Regions from separate parts of the Brevibacterium zhoupengii genome, predicted to be linked through region 2. Evidence: riboswitches for the same ligand, from Rfam matches in the RefSeq annotation. Region 2 holds a riboswitch; each other region holds the start of a gene.
The links. A riboswitch is a leader RNA that binds a small molecule or an ion and turns the genes downstream of it on or off. The one in region 2 is predicted to bind thiamine pyrophosphate.
Positions count from the first base shown of each region.

Region 1: linked by a shared signal. The riboswitch ahead of thiM (hydroxyethylthiazole kinase) and the one ahead of thiO (glycine oxidase ThiO) in region 2 are both predicted to bind thiamine pyrophosphate.
Region 3: linked by a shared signal. The riboswitch ahead of LQ788_RS04120 (TenA family protein) and the one ahead of thiO (glycine oxidase ThiO) in region 2 are both predicted to bind thiamine pyrophosphate.

Region 1 covers NZ_CP088298.1:3,288,523-3,291,794, reverse strand. The annotation lists gene LQ788_RS14980 (ATP-binding cassette domain-containing protein) at 1-140, shown strand, start outside; gene LQ788_RS14975 (sugar ABC transporter permease) at 137-1,348, shown strand; TPP riboswitch at 1,638-1,741, shown strand; gene thiM (hydroxyethylthiazole kinase) at 1,729-2,595, shown strand; gene thiE (thiamine phosphate synthase) at 2,592-3,272, shown strand, end outside.
Region 2 covers NZ_CP088298.1:1,939,294-1,942,565, forward strand. The annotation lists gene LQ788_RS08785 (thiazole synthase) at 1-478, opposite strand, end outside; gene thiS (sulfur carrier protein ThiS) at 480-728, opposite strand; gene thiO (glycine oxidase ThiO) at 725-1,942, opposite strand; TPP riboswitch at 1,933-2,035, opposite strand; gene thiE (thiamine phosphate synthase) at 2,059-2,727, shown strand; gene LQ788_RS08805 (2-dehydropantoate 2-reductase) at 2,764-3,272, shown strand, end outside.
Region 3 covers NZ_CP088298.1:926,100-929,371, reverse strand. The annotation lists gene LQ788_RS04135 (hypothetical protein) at 1-255, opposite strand, end outside; gene LQ788_RS04130 (HutD family protein) at 469-984, opposite strand; gene LQ788_RS04125 (VOC family protein) at 1,031-1,393, opposite strand; TPP riboswitch at 1,502-1,607, shown strand; gene LQ788_RS04120 (TenA family protein) at 1,607-2,326, shown strand; gene LQ788_RS04115 (ATP-grasp domain-containing protein) at 2,461-3,272, shown strand, end outside.

The sequences.
Region 1 (3,272 bases), 1.3 Mb from region 2:
GTGTCCACGTTCTGCGCTTGGGTAAGGATGCCGGTGACTTCCCCGGTGACGAGCGTACGGATGTGCTGGTCGCCGCGATCACGGGAGCCAACGACAATGTCGTGACTCAGCGAGCGACCCGGAGGGGTGAGCGCCGATGACCCGCAACTCGTTCATCACCGACGAACGCATTTCGAGCGAGGGGTTCTTCGCGACATTTGTGCGTCGAGTCAAGGAGGGCCAGCTCGGCTCCTTCCCCGTGATTCTGGCGCTCATCGTCATCGTCATCGTCTTCCAATCGGCGAACAGCAAGTTCATCTCACCGGCCAACCTGGTCAACCTGTCCACGCAGGTCGCGTTCCTGGCGATCCTGGCGTTGGGCATCAACCTCATCCTGCTCCTCGGCGAGATCGACCTGTCGCTGGCGCAGCTGGGTGGACTCTCCGCCTCGCTGCTGGGCGTGCTGGTCGTCAGGCAAGGGGTTCCGCCCTTGATCGCACTGGTCATCATGCTGGTGTTGGGCCTCGTCGTCGGAGCGATCCAGGGCTGGTTCTTCGCGGTGGTCGGAATCCCGGCCTTCGTGGTCACTCTGGCAGGACTACTTGCGTTCACCGGGCTGACCTTGACAACTCTGGGTGTGCAGAAGAACCTGTCGATGGCCGACACCTTCGCCTTCGACTTTGCGAGCTTCTACTTCCCGGCGATCTGGGCCTACGTATTCGGGGCAGTCGCCGTCATCGGCTTCGGCGCCGGGATCATCTACTCGAAGCTGCGCCGTCACAACGAGGGACTCGACAGCCCGAGCTGGACCTCGGTGATCGTGCGCATCGTCATCCTCACCGTCGTCGTCTTCGGCTTCCTCATTCTGGTCAACCAGGACTTCGGTCTGGCGATGCCGTTCTTCCTCATGATCGTCATCGCAATCGTCATCGATCTGGTGCTGCGCAAGACCAAGTACGGTCGCTCGATCTACGCGGTCGGCGGCAAGGTCGAAGCCGCCAGGCGTGCCGGCATCCGCGTGACATGGGTGCGCGTCAGCGTGTTCATGGCCGCCGGTGTGCTGGCCGCATTGTTCGGCTTCATCAAGACCGGTGTGACGACCAACGCGGGATCGACGCTGGTGAGCACGCAGGACCTGCTCAATGCGATCGCCGCAGCGGTCATCGGCGGCACTTCGCTCTTCGGCGGTCGCGGCACGGCCTGGGCTGCGGTGCTCGGTGCGCTGGTCGTCGGGGCGATCAACAACGGTCTCTACCTCATCGGCTTCAACTCTGATGCGCAGCAGATCATCACCGCGCTCGTCCTGCTCACAGCTGTCGTCATCGACGCCCTGAGCCGTCGCGGACAGCGCTACGTCGGGCGGGGCTAGCTGCGTTCGCGGCGAGTTGCGCTCGCGGTTAGCTGCGTTCGCGGTCAGCGAGGGTCGCCCTCTTGCTCAGCAAGCTCTCGAGGTATGACCCAGCAAACTCATCGAGCGGACCACTTAGCGTCGAAAGTACCGGTTACAGCTGGTGCTCTGGATGATAAGTGGTCCGCTCGATGTGTTGGCATGCGGGCGCCGAGGCGGGCCCGGGGTCTGGTTCGCCTGTCTCGGGTTCCCGCCTGGCCTTCTTCGGGCCGCCGCTTCGCCCAGCCTCAGCCGTGCTGATACAGTCGTGGGCAATGACATGGGGTGCCTGACGTTGATCGCGTGAGGCTGAGAGAACACCCATCGAACCTGATCTGGGCCATACTAGCGAAGGGATCGTCATGGTTGACTTCGACCTGCGTTCTGCCAATGCACGACTGCGTGCGAGCAATCCACTTATCCAATGCATCACGAACACAGTGGTGCAGCAGTTCAGCGCCAACGTGCTCCTGGCCATCGGCGCCGCACCGGCGATGCTCGACCACGATGCCGATGCCGCACAGTTCACGCGCATCGCCAGCGGACTGCTGGTCAACTTCGGCACCGCCACGAATCAGCAGTTCCTTGCCGCCGACGCCGCCATCGACGCAGCCAACGAAGACTCCAAGCCCTGGGTCCTCGACCCGGTGAGCATCGGAGCCGTCGACTTCCGCACCACACGAATCCGTCGCGCGGCGAACTCTTCACCCACTGCCATCCGTGGCAACGCCTCCGAGATCGCGGCACTGGCCGGAGTGGGCCTGGGTGGTCGGGGAGTGGACTCCACCGACGAGGTTGATGCCGTGATTCCTGGAGCCGTCGAGTTGGCAAGATCTACCGGCTCGATCGTCGCGATCTCGGGCCCCAAAGACGCGATCGTCGCTCACATCGACGGGGTCGACCATGTCGCCCGCCTTGATGGGGGACACTCCTATATGCCGCTTGTCATCGGCACCGGCTGCTCTCTCGGTGCAGTCACCGCCGCATACCTCGTGGGCGCAACGACCGCCTCGGCGAGGTTCGAGGCTGTGGTCGCCGCCCACGCTCACTTCAAGGTCGCCGGTGACGCCGCTGCAACCGGCGCGAACGGACCCGGCAGCTATTCGGTGAACTTCCTCGACGCGCTGCACACGCTGACCGCCGAACAGTTGGCGGGCGCACAAGTTGAGGCAGGCACGATCGAGGCCGGCGCGGTTGAAGCCAGCGTCGGTGAAGGATCACAGTCATGAGCGAAGCCAACTCTCGTCTGGCCGGGATCGACGCCCGCCTCTACCTCGTCACGGACTCGGCGCAGTGCCGGGAAGCTGGACGCAGCGTCGCCGAAACTGTCCGCGAGGCAGTGGCCGGGGGAGTGGGGATCGTCCAGGTCCGCGACAAGGACATCGACGACGATGCGTTCTACACGTTGACTCGCGAGGTCATCGCAGCCGTCGACAGTGCAGTGGCCGACAGCGCGACGGTAGAGACAAAGCGCCGCGTGCCCATCGTCCTCAACGACCGAGTCGCGGTCGCCCAGCGTCTCCTCGCCGAGGGAGAAGAAGTCCACATCCACGTCGGACAGTCAGACACACCTGTCGAGCAGGTACGCGATCTCCTCGGCCCCGAACCCCTCATTGGTCTGTCTGCGGCCAACTATGCCGAATTCGCTGCAGCCCGGGCATCGGGAGTCGTCGACCTCGTCGGCATCGGGCCCGTCTACGACACCACGACGAAGACCGACGCACCCGACGGAATCGGGCCCGACCGCCTCGGCGAGCTTGTGGGTGAAGCGGGACTTCCCGCGGTCGCCATCGGAGGGATCAGCACCGCTCGTGCCGCCGAACTGCGCGGACGGGGCCTAATCGGCATCTGTGTGGTCTCGGCCATCTGCCGCGCCGAAGACCCGCGTGCCGCAGCCGAAGAGCTG
Region 2 (3,272 bases):
CCAGTCCGCTGCCGATCGGAGCCCCGGCTGGCATGACCACAGCGACACCGGCGTCCTCGAGCCTCTTGGCCAGCGCCGGATCATCGTTCGTGTAGGCGAAGACCGTGAAGTCGTCGAGGACGAGTTCCTCCGCGGCCCTGAACAGCTCAACAGGATCCGGCAGCAGAGTCTCCTCATCGGCGATGACCTCGAGCTTCACCCAGTTCGTCTCGAGAGCCTCCCGGGCCAGTTGGGCAGTCAGCACAGCATCACGGGCCGTATAGCATCCGGCGGTGTTGGGCAGGATGCGGATGCCCATACGGTTGAGCAGGGCGAACACCGAGTCCCGGGCCGTCCCGTCATAGCGGCGCAGCGCCACAGTAGTCAGTTCGGTGCCCGAGGCTTCCAGAGCCTGTTCGAGGATGCTCAGTGAACTGGCACCACCGGTGCCCATGACCAGTCGGGAGTTCAGGGTCACCTCGTCGACGTTCCAACTCATGTCAGCCTCCCTGCACAGCGGTGACGATGTCGACATTGTGCCCCTCGGCCAAGGTGAACTCAGACCACTTCCCGCGCCTGATCACCTCACCGTCGACGGCGAGCGCGATGCCCAGACGACTGCCGTCGACGGGTGTGCCATCGACGGTGATGTCCTTGTCGACGAGGCCGGAGACGAGGTCCCTGGCCGTGGTGGGTCGGGCGAGTTCATGGCGCTCGCCGTTGAGCGTGATGCTGATCGTGTCGGTCACAGTTGGCTCCCTGTCGGTTGCTGAAACTTTTCGGTCGGTGTGGTCTGGAGGTGCTGCGCAGGGGTGAGGTCGTGAGCAGGAGTGAGGTGCTGAGCCTGAGCGGCTTCGGTGAACCGGGCAGGTGCCACCGCGGCGAGTGTCCCCGGCGGCCCCGCCAAGGTTTCGCTCCCGCACGCAAGGTCGACGGTGAGGCTCGCACCCAGCGGGGCGAGGAGGATGCCGTGCCGGAAGAACCCGGTGGACACCACACAGCCGGGGTCGATGCGCCCGATGATCGGCACGTCGTCGGGTGAGCCCGGCCTGGCGCGGGTGGTGATGTCGGTGATCTGGGCCTCGAGGATGGCAGGGACGAGACGTTCGGCGTCGCGCAGCAGCTGGTGGACGCCGCCGGCGTTGATCCCGGAGCGACCGTCTTCACGACTCGTGGCACCGAGGACGAGTTCACCGTCGGGTCGAGGCACGACGTAGACGGGACGACCCTTGACCAGTCCACGGATCGTACGTGTGAGAAGCGGGGCCAGAGTCTCGGGCGCCCGCAGTCTGATCACCTCGCCCCAGACCTGGCGCAGGGGCAGCGCGGGAACTCCGGAGATGTCGTTGCAGGAGCCGCCGGCGGTCACGACGACCTGATCGGCCTTGAGCCTCGTCCCATCTTCAAGTTCGACACCGATGGTCCGGCCCGCCTGAGTGAGCAGACCGGTCACTCGGGCACGGACAACGGCGTTGCCGAGGATGGCCAGCAGTGCGCCGGTGACTCGGCGGGGATCGATCGAATGGTCCCCGGGGATCGTGACAGCTCCGCTTACCCCGGGTGAGAGCGCCGGTTCCAGATCCCTGGCCCTTGACCCGGGAACGAGGGAGACGTCGAAACCGGCTGCTCGCTGCAGGTCGATGAGCTCACGCAGCGAAGCGAGATCGGCACGGTCACCGGCGCACACGAAGGTTTCGGCGCTCGAGTACCCCAGATCATGACCGGAGGCGGCAGCCAGCTCGGCGGCGAAGTCCGGGTACAAGTCTGCCGAGGCACGCATCAGGGGGTACAGGGGAGACTGCCCCCACACCACCTCGGCGGCCGGGGCCAGCATCCCCGCCGCAGCATGGGAGGCACCCATGGCGGGAGCCGGATCGACGATGGTGACGCTGACGCCGCGACGGCGCAGATTCCAGGCAGTTGACAAGCCGATGATCCCGGCTCCCACAACAATGACGTGCACGTGCTTCTCCCTCCGGCGGCATGATCCGCATCAGGTTGAACGGTCGGCACAAAGCCCTCTCAGCCCCTTTATGAGGCTCCCGCGAACTCCTCTACTCTAGGAGCATGGCCGCAGATATGACAATGGACGCCGCAGTCCACGACACAGACAGAGCCACACGACTCGCCCGGCTTCGCGGGTCCAGGCTCTATGTCTGCACCGATTCCCGCAGCGCGCAGGGCGATCTCCCCGAATTCCTTGATGCCGCCTATGCCGGTGGCGTCGACATCATCCAGCTGCGCGACAAGGGCCTGGAAGCCCGAGCCGAGATCGAAGCACTCGAAGTCCTCAGGGAGGCAGCCCACCGGCACGGAAAGCTGTTCTCCGTCAACGACCGTGCTGATGTGGCCCTCATCGTCGGCGCCGACGTCTTCCACATCGGTCAGGGCGACCTCACCAGCGAACAGGCACGCACGGTCCTCGGCCCCGACGTGATCCTGGGCCGCTCGACACACTCCATCGAACAGGCCCACGCCGCCGAGGCGGACCCCGAGATCGACTATTTCTGTCTCGGTCCCGTGTGGGAGACCCCCACCAAACCCGGCCGGGCCGCCATCGGAGTCGAACCCCTGCGTGCGCTCGCCTCCAGCGCAGCCAAACCCTGGTTTGCGATCGGTGGGATCTCCGCTGGTGAGCGACTGGCGGAAGTACAGGCCACCGGTGCACAGCGCATTGTCGTCGTCCGCGCGGTGACCGCAGCAGATGACCCTGCGGCTGCGGCCGCGGAACTCAAACAGGCATTGTGACAGTGCGCAACGCAGAAGCCACGGAATCCATCTGACATGGGAGAGCACACAGTGAAGATACTCATCGCAGGAGCCGGCGCAACCGGCGGAGCGTTCGGAACCCGTCTGTTCGAAGCAGGACGCGATGTCACGTTCCTCGTCCGCGAAGCCCGAGCACAGACGATGCGTGCCAACGGTCTGCGATTCGTTGACCCCGGTGAGGACCGGACGAACCATATCCCCGTCCTCACCGCAGCCGAGCTCGCCCAGACTGATCCGTCAGCTGCGCATTTGGCACCCGGCGATTCCGCCACTGCCAACGGCTCGAGTTCGACGCCTTTCGACCTGGTGATCGTCGCGGTCAAGGCCAACGGTCTGGAGTCGATCATCGACGACATCAGACCTGCAGTGGGGGAGGACACCCTCATCATTCCGTTCCTCAACGGTATGGCTCAGATCGAGCGATTGGTCGAGGAGTTCCCCGGCCAGGTGTTGGGCGGTCTGGTCAAGATCGTCGGGACGATCAAGGACGGCGCGATCCACCAGATGACGGACCTCGCGGTTAT
Region 3 (3,272 bases), 1.0 Mb from region 2:
AGTCGCCGACGCCGGCAACTCTGCTGACGTAGGCGACCCCGTTGACGCTGCCGACACCGGCGCTTCTTCGCGTCGGATCGGATTCGGCGGCATCACGGGCGTGGTCACCTGTGAGGGCGCCGTCGGTGACGACTGGGTGCTTCTGGCGTGTGCGGCGGCGAGTTCTTCGGTGATCAGAGGCAGGGTCTGAGACGCCTGCGCGGCTGCTGTGCCTTCTTGCTCATTCGGTCTGCCTGACTCATGCTGATTCGACACCAAATTACCTCCGATGACTGGCCTCTGAGTCCAGTATCGGCTGGCTGTTTTCGGGGTTCCTGACCCTTCCCTACGAAGGCTGGGACAACACTGTGAGAAGACGGCAACTCTATGGTCGCTGACCTGCGATGATACCGACCTGTGTGACGCACGGGACAGGCGCTTTGCAGGATATTCGCAGGTCCGGAATCGGTGTCTGCGACACCTTATTTCTCAGTGCAGAATGGCCACGCCGAGGTGGTCCGGAAACACGTCCATCGTCTCGAGTTCCAGCAGCTGGAATCTCGGGTATCCGGGGCCCGGTTCCAAGGTGACTGCGAATAGCCCTGAACCGGTGAATTGCGTCGACACCTGTAGGGCATTTTGTTCCGAGCCGGCTCGGCCAACTGTCTCGACCATGAGATTGAGCGCGAAGCACGGCTCGTCCAATCCGACGAGGGAGACGTTCTGCGCCCCACGGAATCTCACCGGTGCTGCCGGCGTCACCGAGTGCATCTGTCCGTCTATTTCAAGGGTCACCTCGGCGCCTATGGGAAGGAAGGTGCGCGCCAAGCCCGGCAGCGGCGAGAACTCGGCCTCACGGTCCAGTCGCGCGATGCTCAGGCGCCAGCGTCGAAGATCCGGGGTCAGTTTCTGGGACTTGATGAGTGAGACGAGCTCAGTCGTCTCCCCTGCCCCATTGGCCCACGGAACCGGATCGAGGTCGTCGAAAGAGGTGATCACGCGCATGTGATCACTCTAGTCTCGACTCAGCTCGTGGCTGCTGGTGAGAACGTCAGTTCAGGACGAGGCAGAACGGGTGACCTGCTGGATCGAGGAAGACGCGGAAGGTCTCACCCGGCTGGTCGACAGCCTTCCCTGCACCGAGTTCGACCACGGCGGTCTCGGAGACATCAAGGTCATCGACGACGACGTCGATGTGCATCTGCTGCGGGTGGGACTGCCCCGGCCAGCTGGGTGCGTGATAATCCTCGACCTGTTGGAAGCAGATCGGGGGCCAGGATTCGGATGTGATCTCTGCCCAGGTGCCGTCGTCATCGACTCTGACCTGCCAGTCGAGGAGTTTTCCATAGAATTCCGCGAGTTCACCGGCGTCGGGAGCATCGATGACGATGACGGGCTGCTTTGCGATAGCCATGGTCGAAGTCTACGCGTCGCCGGTGACACGGTGAATAGAGCAGGCAGGAAGGCTTGCTGTTCGCTACGCCCGGTCCGAAGTGCCCGCAGACACACCGATGCTAGGCTCGAAACACCACAGGGGAGCGCCAGGAGACAGGCGCTGAGAGTGCGCAAGCAGACCCTTCGAACCTGATCCGGTAAACACCGGCGGAGGAAGTGAGGTGTGACACCGATGAGCGATATCGACACGAAACACACGATCAGCAGCATTCGGCTGACCCCAGGAGGGCCGGTTGCGGCGCTGAGAGCGGAGGCGTCTTCCGCTTGGGAGGCTGCAGTCGGGCACAGATTCATCACCGAACTGATTGCCGGCACGGTCGACGATTCCGTGATGAGAAAGTACCTGATCCAGGACTACCAGTTCTTCGAATCATTTCTCTCGATGCTCGGCGCATGTGTCGCTCACGGCGATGCCGTAGGGCCGAAGCTGCGGTTCGCCAAACAGCTCGGGTTCCTTGAAGCCGACGAGGATTCGTACTTCCTCATGGCCTTCACCGAGGTGGGTGTCCCTGCGACCGACTACGCTGACCCCCAGCTGGCTGAGCCGACTGAGGGCTTCCGTGACCTCATGGACGAAGCCGTCGACTCGGCCTCCTACGCAGAACTGCTGGTCGTGCTCGTCATCGCCGAATGGCTCTACCTCGATTGGGGCGAGCGCTCGGATCCTATGCCTCCACGCCGGGTGCATTCCGGGTGGATCGACCTGCACCGTGGTGAGGATTTCCGGGCCTGGGTGCAGTTCCTCATCGACGAACTCGAGCGAGTCTTCCCAACTGGCGAGGACACAGAATCCAGCGCGGCGCGATGCCGACTGGCTCACATCTGGCACCGTGCGGTCGACCTCGAACTGGCCTTCTTCGACGAGGCGTACGCTAAGAACGAAACCCGGTGAAGCTGGAGCGCTCGGTTCACATTCTGCGTCCCTCGCATAAACGAGGTCGCTCGGATTAGGATTGTTGAGCAGAACAGGTGTGCGGGTGCATCCAGTCACCCTTCGCCGTCGCTGGAGGATGCGAGGTAATACAGATGAGCACACAGCTGCTTCCCGTAACGGACGATCCGGCAGTCTACATCATCCATGACAATCCGGAATGGATCGCTCCCTTTGCCCAGGCCCTCGAGCGATCAGGTGTCAATTTCGTTGAGTGGCTGCTGCCTGATGTCTCGATCGATCTCACGACGGAGCCGCCGCAGGGCCTGTTCTGGTCGCGGCTGTCTGCCTCGGCGCACACTCGCACGGATCCGCATGTCAAGGACTACGGACGTGCGGTGCTCGCTTGGCTCCAGGTCGCTGGGCGCACCGTCATCAACGGCGCCGACGTCTACGAGCTTGAGGTGAGCAAAATTCGCCAGCACCGTGAGCTTGCCGCTCGCGGCTTCGACACGCCCCGCACCTCTGCGGTCTTCGGCAGCGCAGCATTGTCCACTGCTGCACGCGACTTCAACCCGCCCTTCATCACCAAACACAACCAGGGCGGCAAGGGTCTCGGCGTGCGCCTTTTTCAGTCCCATGCCGAGCTTGACGAGGCTGCGAGCGACTTCGCTCCCGGTGGTGCGAACGAGCCGATCGACGGGATCACACTGGTCCAGGAGTATGTGCAGCCGGCGCAGCCGTTTGTCACTCGTGCCGAGTTCATCGGCGGCCGGTTCCACTATGCGGTTCGAGTCGACGTCTCCGATGGGTCCTTCGAATTGTGCCCCGCCGAAGCGTGCGAGATCCCTGGCGCTTCTGCCGCACCGGTCGACCCGTTCGCCCTGCGTGAGGACATCACCGCGCAGACGCCCCTCATCGGCCGGTTGGAGGCGCTTCTGAGCGAACTGCGCATCGACATCGCAGG